One region of the Planococcus dechangensis genome, then DNA from elsewhere that is predicted to be linked to it. Evidence: riboswitches for the same ligand, from Rfam matches in the RefSeq annotation. Region 1 holds a riboswitch; the other holds the start of a gene.

Evidence for each region. Region 1 has a riboswitch for cobalamin ahead of ACFO5U_RS15740 (hypothetical protein). Riboswitches for the same ligand answer to the same signal wherever they lie in the genome.
Region 2: linked by a shared signal. The riboswitch ahead of ACFO5U_RS04300 (cobyric acid synthase) and the one ahead of ACFO5U_RS15740 (hypothetical protein) in region 1 are both predicted to bind cobalamin.

What each region holds. Positions count from the first base shown of each region.
Region 1 covers NZ_JBHSGL010000015.1:299,572-303,785, forward strand. Annotated here, with positions in the region: gene ACFO5U_RS15725 (alpha-ketoacid dehydrogenase subunit beta) at 1-267, shown strand, start outside; gene ACFO5U_RS15730 (biotin/lipoyl-containing protein) at 282-731, shown strand; gene ACFO5U_RS15735 (ABC transporter substrate-binding protein) at 837-1,796, opposite strand; gene ACFO5U_RS15740 (hypothetical protein) at 1,793-2,335, opposite strand; cobalamin riboswitch at 2,504-2,683, opposite strand; gene ACFO5U_RS15745 (ferritin) at 3,039-3,536, shown strand; gene ACFO5U_RS15750 (alpha/beta fold hydrolase) at 3,600-4,214, opposite strand, start outside.
Region 2 covers NZ_JBHSGL010000005.1:253,267-257,480, reverse strand. Annotated here, with positions in the region: gene ACFO5U_RS04300 (cobyric acid synthase) at 185-1,705, opposite strand; cobalamin riboswitch at 1,812-1,997, opposite strand; gene ACFO5U_RS04295 (peptidase MA family metallohydrolase) at 2,250-3,140, opposite strand; gene ACFO5U_RS04290 (HAD-IIB family hydrolase) at 3,530-4,214, opposite strand, start outside.

The DNA.
Region 1 (4,214 bases):
GCACCGATCGATAAAGACACCATTATTAATTCCGTGAAGAAAACGCATCGCCTGGTCGTCGTCGATGAAGATTACCGCTCGTATGGCATGACCGCAGAAGTGGCAGCGATCGTTTCGGAAGAAGCGCTCTACGAACTTGAAGCGCCGATCAAACGACTCGCGATTCCGGACGTGCCGATTCCATATAGCCATGTACTCGAAGACTTTGTCTTGCCAGGACCGGATAAAATCGTCGAGGCGGTCAAACAGATGATGGATGAAGCGTGAATGGAGGCGGTTCGATGCATGATGTAATATTGCCGAGGCTGTCGGAAGATACAGACGAAAGCTTGATTGTCCTATGGTTTGTCGACGAAGGCGATTACGTGGATAAAGACGCGGTACTATGTGAAGTGCAAACCGAAAAAGCCGTATCGGAAATCCGTGCAGAAACGAGCGGAACGGTGAAGAAAATTCACGTGAAGCGCGGAGATTCCGCCAAAGCGGGCACTTTACTTGCAGTCATTGACACGAAAGAGCAGGCGCCGGTAAGATCGGAAACTCCTGAACAAGTCCATCTTGAACAAGCAGCAGAAAACGATAGCTCACAACAGGCGGCGAGCTTTACGCGCGTGTCGCCGAGGATGCGTCATTTGGCGAAAGAGCTTGGCGTCAAACTTGAAGACGTCAAAGGAACTGGAAAAGGTGGGGCCATCACCGAACAGGATATCCGCGACGAAGCGGGATTGTGAATAGCAAAAAGGCGCAGCCATGTAAGACGGCAGCGCCTTTTTTTGTTTTGAATAATTTATTCATTCCATTTCTATAAAACGACAAAATGCTTGGGATGAATAAAATTATTCCATCAATTCCGGATATACCGTTTCCGCAACTAACTGCACCGCTTCACCAATGCGCGGCCCAGGGCGGGAAGTGATGTCGGAGTCGATGAAATGCACTTCACCGTTCTCGATCGCTTCCACATCGGACCAGCTGTCGCGCGCTTCGATATCGCCGACTGCATCTTCCACGTAAGACACGGTCGTCAAGATGACTTCCGGATCGCGCGTGATGACTTCTTCTTCAGAGATATTCGGCCAGCCTTCCAGGTCCTCGAAGACATTGGTCACTTGAGCGTGGTTCAGGATCTCCTGCTGGAACGTCGATTTACCGGTTGTGTAAATCTCAGGGGATGGGCTGATTTCCACATACACTTCTTTTTGCTCTTCGACCGCTGCCAGGCGTTCTTGGACATCCTCGATTTGCGTTTGGATGCTTTCGATCACTTCAGCGCCTTTTTCTTCTTTTGCAAGCACAGCTGCGATTTGTTCGATATCGCCGTATACTTCGTCAAATGAAGTGGCCGATTCGATAACAAATACCGGAATATCGGCATCTTCAAGCTGCGCGAGTGCAGGCGGTGCTTCGCCGGTTGAATAAGCTAAAACGACATCCGGGTCGAGCTGGATGATTTTCTCGGCATTGAATTCCACGGAATCACTGACGCGCTCGATATTCTGTGCCGCTTCCGGGTAGTTGTCATAGTCAGTTACGCCGACTAATTGATCTCCGGCATCGAGTGCAAAGACGATCTCAGTGTTGCTCGGGATAAGCGACACGATCGTTTCAGGCGCTTGTTCGAATTCAAGTTCTTCACCGCGGTCGTCAATGACAGTATACGGTGCGTCGCTTGAAGTCTCAGTGGATGTTTGTTCGGTTGTTTCTTCTGTTGCCGGTGCTTCGGCGGCGTTGTCTTGGCAAGCACCGAGTGTCAGGGCAAGCGGAATGCTGAGTAAGAGAAATGATTTGATTTTCACGTGTGAGTCTCCTCTTTCTTTTTGCGTTTTGTTGGATAGGATTTGCTGACGAACGGTATTTCATCGACGCCGTGCTGCTTGTTCACGTAGACGGCCATCACAAAAAAGACATTGGCGAGCAGGTTGGCGTAGTCCATTAAATGTTCCGGCACTGCGCGCTCAAGCATCACGTGATGAAGCGCACGCACCGATTTTTTCGCTTCACTGCGGCACACGTGAAGAATGCAAGCCGCGTGCGTTCCTTGGGGTAGGACGAACTGGTCGATTTGCTCTTTCACTTCAGCTACGTAGCGGTCATACATATCGCTGAGCTCGGCAAGGTCTTGTTCAGTAATGGCGAGTTTCCCGCGCACGGAGCCGTTCAAGTGATAGACCATCGGCTGCAAATAGCACAAGTCTTCCATCACTTCCGGGATGTCGGTGACGGATATCGCTTCGCCGATCCTTGTCGTCAGGGAGTCGGTGCGAATTTCAAAATCGACAGTCGGTGCGTTTTCCCGCATGAATGGGTAGCACAAAAAGCGCATGTCTTTTTTCATTGTTTCACCTCCAAAATAGTGTCCGTAAATATCAGCGCACGCATCGCTTTCAAAAAAGAGACAAAAAAAGCCACTCTCAACGAAGAGAGTGGCACGATTGCGAATATCCAGCACAAAGCTGTCCATAGGAAAAAGTTGCCGTAGATCCTCTTATCTTCCGAAGAGCAAAAATACGTTCAGAAAAAGGTAGGTCTCCTGGCTTGTGCATCGCTTTACTCTAAGGCCTTCCCGAGTCTCCCCAGTGGCATCTCTTATTTCATACGCACTTACAGTTGCGGAAACAGCTCCGGATTTTCACCGGATTCCCTGTTACGCTGACGAATCAGCACCTTTTCCCTGCATGATTATTTACTTAGTTTTAGTGTAGCACTTTTGATGTGGATTTAGGAGGGGATTGTGGAAATGTTATTTGGTTGAATAATGGAATGCGGTGGTTCACCGCGCCGGCCGCTTTGGGCATGGCTTTCGCAATGAGCCGGGTAGGGCGTCCGTCTCAGTGCTTCGCCTAGCCCTTGTGCGCGGCGTCGCTGGGATCGTTCATTGTGAAAAGGATGATACATTTAGATTCCATTGTGTGTAATGGAGTGGAAGGCAGGATGAGAGCGGAGCAGATCCATTATTAACTTTCCATAGCTTTCTATAAAATGGGTTAATCAACATACGTGTTATACTAACGTTAAATAGAATAGAGGAGGAATTCAAGATGCTACCAACAAATTTGACAGAAGCGTTAAACGCTCAATTCAATAACGAACTTCAGGCGGCACATGCCTACACAGCGATGGCGTCGTACTTTTCAGGAAAAGGGTATCACGGATTTGCCAACTTCTATTTAATCCAATCACGAGAAGAACATGTGCACGCGATGAAATTCTATCATTACTTGGTGACAATGGATGAACAACCTGTACTCCAGGCGTTGACAGAACCAAGAAACGAATATGCAAATGCTTTGGATGTTGTGGAAGCGTCACTTGCGCAGGAAAAGTCAGTTACGGCAAACATATATAAATTGGTAAGCTTGGCGGATGAACTGCAGGAACATGCTACGCTGTCATTTTTGGATTGGTTCATTGAAGAACAAATGGAAGAAGAAAAGATGTTTCGCGACATGATCATTCGCATAAAAGGCATTGAAGAAGGCGGCGAGTACTTCCTGAAAATGGACGACGAATTTGCTGCAAGGAAATTGGAAGAATAATAGGGTGGAAAACAAACAGCACACGATTTGTCGTGTGGTGTTTTTATGTGGATTGTAAAGTTTTCATGACTCACTCTGACTTAAGGAGTGATCATTTTCTAACCAATCAACAATCAAATCGACAATGATTTCTTGTTGTTCACTAACGGTGATCTGTGCCTCATTGTCGCCGGACTGACTACCATATACGCCAAAATAAGCGTGGTTTCCGCCTGGAATTTCAATCAACTCTGTTGTTTCTGGGAGGTTCGAGCTGTTTTCCTTAATTTTTTCAGGCGTACTTAATCCATCCTCTGAACCGCCGATGGATAAAACGGGTAAGGTGGATTCACTTAAATAGTCATTGCTTGCTGCGTATGCCCCAAGCAATATGAGCCCGTTTACGCGATCTAAATGTTGATCGGCATACATAGCTGCCGCTGCGCCTCCCATGGAATGGCCCGAAACATACCACTCGATGCTGTCGTCGCTTTCTATTATTTCATCCGCTTTTGACACATCTAAAATTGATAAATTTAATCGGACTGAAGGGATAGCAACTGTAATGTTTTGCTTGGATAATTCTTGTGCTAAATAGGCATATGCTTCAGGTTCGACTTTTGCGCCAGGATAGAGGATTAACCCTTTTTCTGCATTTTCTGCTCTATACATATACCACCCGTCTACGGGTTCTATAAC
Region 2 (4,214 bases), on a different contig from region 1:
TCAATTCATCCACTGCCTAGATCATTAGAAAACTTGCGAATCTTCAACTTGAATTGTGGGATACAGTGTGGAGTTCATTTTGTCGATCACGCAAATGCAAAAGCCGAACTTCAATAAGAAGTTCGGCTTGTTGTTCTTTATAATCCGCTGTTTTCCAGCGGTATTGAAAAAACACATTATCATCTTACACTTTGCTTTCGTGGACCGCGTCAGCCGCCAAGCCGAGTAGTTGGTAAACCGCTGCGATGTTCATATGGCTGCGAACTTGCTCCGCTAGAAAATCATATGCTTCTTCCCTTCGCTGGGCATCGGGTTTCACATTGTCTTCCAACAGGTCCAATCCTTTTTTGACACGCAATTCATTGACCAGTTCACGTGTGAATTTCCGGTTATGAAAAATGCCGTGAAGATAGGTACCGATCACTTCTCCATCTGGACTTACTGCCCCGTCCATCCGGCCGTCCGATAGCTGCATAAATGGGATAGCTTCCCCGTAGATGGTCGATCTTCCCAAATGGATTTCGTAGCCTGTCAGCACCTGTCCGTCTTTTACTTGCTTGCCGGTCATTAAAACCGTTTTCTTATCCCCGACAAACACCGTGTCGACCGGCAGTAATGAAAGGCCCCTTGCCACTCCACCTTCCCCGTCGACTGCCTCATTATCTACGAGTGATTCCCCAAGCAATTGAAAGCCTCCGCAAACACCGAAAATCTTTGTTCCGTGCTCGCGCAGCTTTTGAATCGCACCATCGAACCCGGTTTCCATGAGCCATGCAGCATCAGCCAATGTGTTTTTGGTTCCGGGAATGATCAGAAGGTCTGGTGTACCGAGTTCTTCGACTTTTCCAACCAGACGAACGCCAGTTTCCGGTTCATCAAAAAACGGGTCTATATCTGTAAAATTCGAGATTCGAGGGAGCCGGATGACGGCTATGTCTATTGCAAACTCTCCTGGCTTCGGTTTTTTAAACCGCAACGATGATAGTGCGAGAGAATCTTCTGCATCGATTTGGACATCGAGATAAGGCAAGACCCCAAGCACCGGAATGCCTGTTTCTTTCTCCAGCCAGTCAATGCCATCATCGAGCAGCTCGCGCATGCCGCGGAATTTGTTGATGACAATTCCTTTTACACGTATTCTTTCTGATTCATCGAGCAACGCAAGGGTTCCGACGATAGAAGCGAAAGCACCGCCCTTGTCGATATCCACAACTAAAATGACGGCGGCATCTGCCAAGTGGGCCATTCGCATATTGGCAATGTCTTTATCCTTCAAGTTGATTTCTGCGGGACTTCCGGCACCTTCGAGCACCAGTACGTCAAAATCTTGCTGCAGCCTGCGCATCGACTGCTCGACCGCCGGCATCACTTGCTGCAAGAAGTCGTCGCGATAGGTTTTTGCATTCATGTCCATAAAGTGCCGGCCATGGACGATGACTTCTGACACCATGTCCTGCTTTGGCTTGAGCAAAATCGGATTCATGTCAAAAGTCGCCGGAATACGGGCTGCTTCTGCTTGAACGCCCTGCGCCCTGCCGATTTCGCCTGCTGCTTCTGTCACAAAAGAATTCAGCGCCATGTTCTGGGATTTAAACGGAGCTACCCGAAATCCATCGTCTGAAAAAATTCGGCATAGCGCTGTACAAATCAAGCTTTTCCCCACGTCAGAAGCTGTTCCTTGAACCATAATGGAAACTGCTGGCATACTTTTCCCTCCACTCGTCAAAATAGAAAAATCCCCCACGAGCCGCGAGGAATTGAGGAAAAACAGCACAAAAAAAGGCGTGCTTCCAGCTTGTCCTCGCAAGCGAATGGGCATCCACACAAAGGCAGGTTTTCTGGCTCGTGATCATCGCATTCTGAACCTTCCTGAAGCATCGCTTCAGCGGCTTTTTGCAGATGGCTCTCACTTACAGTGGCGGGACCGCACCGGAATTCAACCGGTTTCCCTTTTAACTTATGTTCAAGACATAAGCACCTTTATGAATTGGATCGAACTCTATTTTCTTTTCATTATATACACAGTCGTTCTTTCCTCACCAGCATAACTTTTTTCATCTTTTAGACCAACTCCACACGTTAGTCACTCCTGAAAAAATTATACCGTCTTTCAAAAATAATGATTAAATAACGGTATAATAACTTAGAAACTGATAAATTTTATCTAGACTATCGATAAACCTTCTTCCGATAATCCTGCAATATGTAAACCAAACAGATTAGAAATTCCTTAAAATATTTAATTTGCTTCATTCTATATAAAATTTTAAGTACACTTTATCTAATTCGTTAATTGTTAACCCCGTTATTTCTTTAAAACTTTTCTCGAAGTCTTTGGTTTTATTTGCCGAATTCATTATTTTGTTGATAATCTCTTCCCCGTATTCCTCTATTAAGTATTCAATTGCATAATAACTCTGTGCATAATTGTTGGTTGACTCTATGTACCTCGCTTCAGCCCATTGTTCATAGGTTGTTAAGTGAGCAAAAGGAATACTTTCAGATTCAGGCAAAGGTGCTCCTTGATCTTCGGCTTCAATATATTCAGCAACACCTTCTTGAAACCAAAGCGGGTAAATATTTAAATCTTTAGCCTTTTGAGCAAAAGCGTAGTGAGTATATTCGTGAAGAATGACTCCCTGAAACATGTATAAAGGGTAATTCTCTCTTTTTAATATAAGGTCCTTATCAAGATAATGTATGGCTAACAGCTTATCCTCTGCTGAATAAAATCCAGCACCACCTTCTACCCCAGACAACTTCGACATCTCTTCGCTATCTTGGAATACAAGAAAGTCAATCGGTTCTTGATATGTTTTGCCGAACAATGCTTCGGTTTTCACGAAAGCTAAGTCTAACGTTTCTTTTGTTATTGGCAGAAGTTCAGAGAAATCCTTTTCATGATAAATTGAAACGTGTTTATAATCTTCTTGTAAGTAAGAATCTTTGATCTGGTTTTTTAGTTTTCCTTCAGGACTTCGAGTTACTATCGCTGCCATTGCTTCGATGTATGTAAGGTTTATATCTGGTTGTTCTTCTGCTATGACTTTGTAAAGAAAAAAGCTCCCACCTAAAACTAGAAGGAAAGAAAAGAAAACAAATATTGTTAAACTAAGAAATACAATTTTAATTTTTTTCACAGGCTACTCCTTCGAATGGAATTAGTTTAAATGTACTTCTATCAATTTAATTATAGTATACATTAAAGTAAATAAATGGGTTTTCCTAAATAAAGTTCTTCCTACTCACATTTTTTTATTTCTAGATATTTCAAGAAAATTAAAGCGCCATGATTAAGTAATCATTGATAACTTTTAATATTTAACGAAGTAAATCTTTCTTATCGATAATCATAGAAGTGTTCGTGAAATTACACTTACACAAACGAAAAAGAGAAGATACTCGGGACCAGTACCTTCTCTTTTCGCTATTATGGACTTCCGATAAGGGGTCATATGTAAACTGGCAATCTATAGATATTTTTTCTAATTGAGCTGTGTTTGAAAGTTTAATTAATTTTTTACTTAAACTAATTAACGTCAATCTGTTGCGTAAGATACTTTTCACTCATAGACAAAATCATTTTTGCCACTTGATCCTCTGTGATTTGTTTGGTCGCATGTTCTTTGGCAACCGGATGATTACCAATGCATATGCTTTCTTTGGCAGCTTCAAACATGCAGATGTCATTTGAGTCATTACCAAAGGCAATAAACTCATTTTCTTTGACTCCCAGTTGCTGTAGCCCAGCCCATTTATCAATGCCTTCAGGACTCAAATCAAGTATTCCTTCATTTTGGTGCAGATGCAGGTTCAGAGGAAGGGCTTCCAAGCTTTTCTGTATCTCGTCATTGCTTGTGAAAAGAACCATTTTCACTACATTTTCCAGCAAATCAATCGGCACGTTTTTTGCACTCTTCAACGGATCGATGTTTTGATAGATCGGATGGGTCTGTTCTCCGGTATAGCTGTAATCCCAGCTGCTATCAATCAAATACGTTAGCTGGTGCGTATCAATAATATGGAAAAGTTGCTTGCAAGTACTCTTGTCAAAACTGTTTACTTCGATTGAGCCATCCGCATTTCGAAAAGCCCCGTTTCCACCGACCATTCTTAACCGGTAATATTTTTCCGGCAGCACAGGCAATAAGTCACGTATCGGTCTCGCAGATGAAAAGATGATTTCGTGTCCCATTGCCTGGCACTCATCCAAA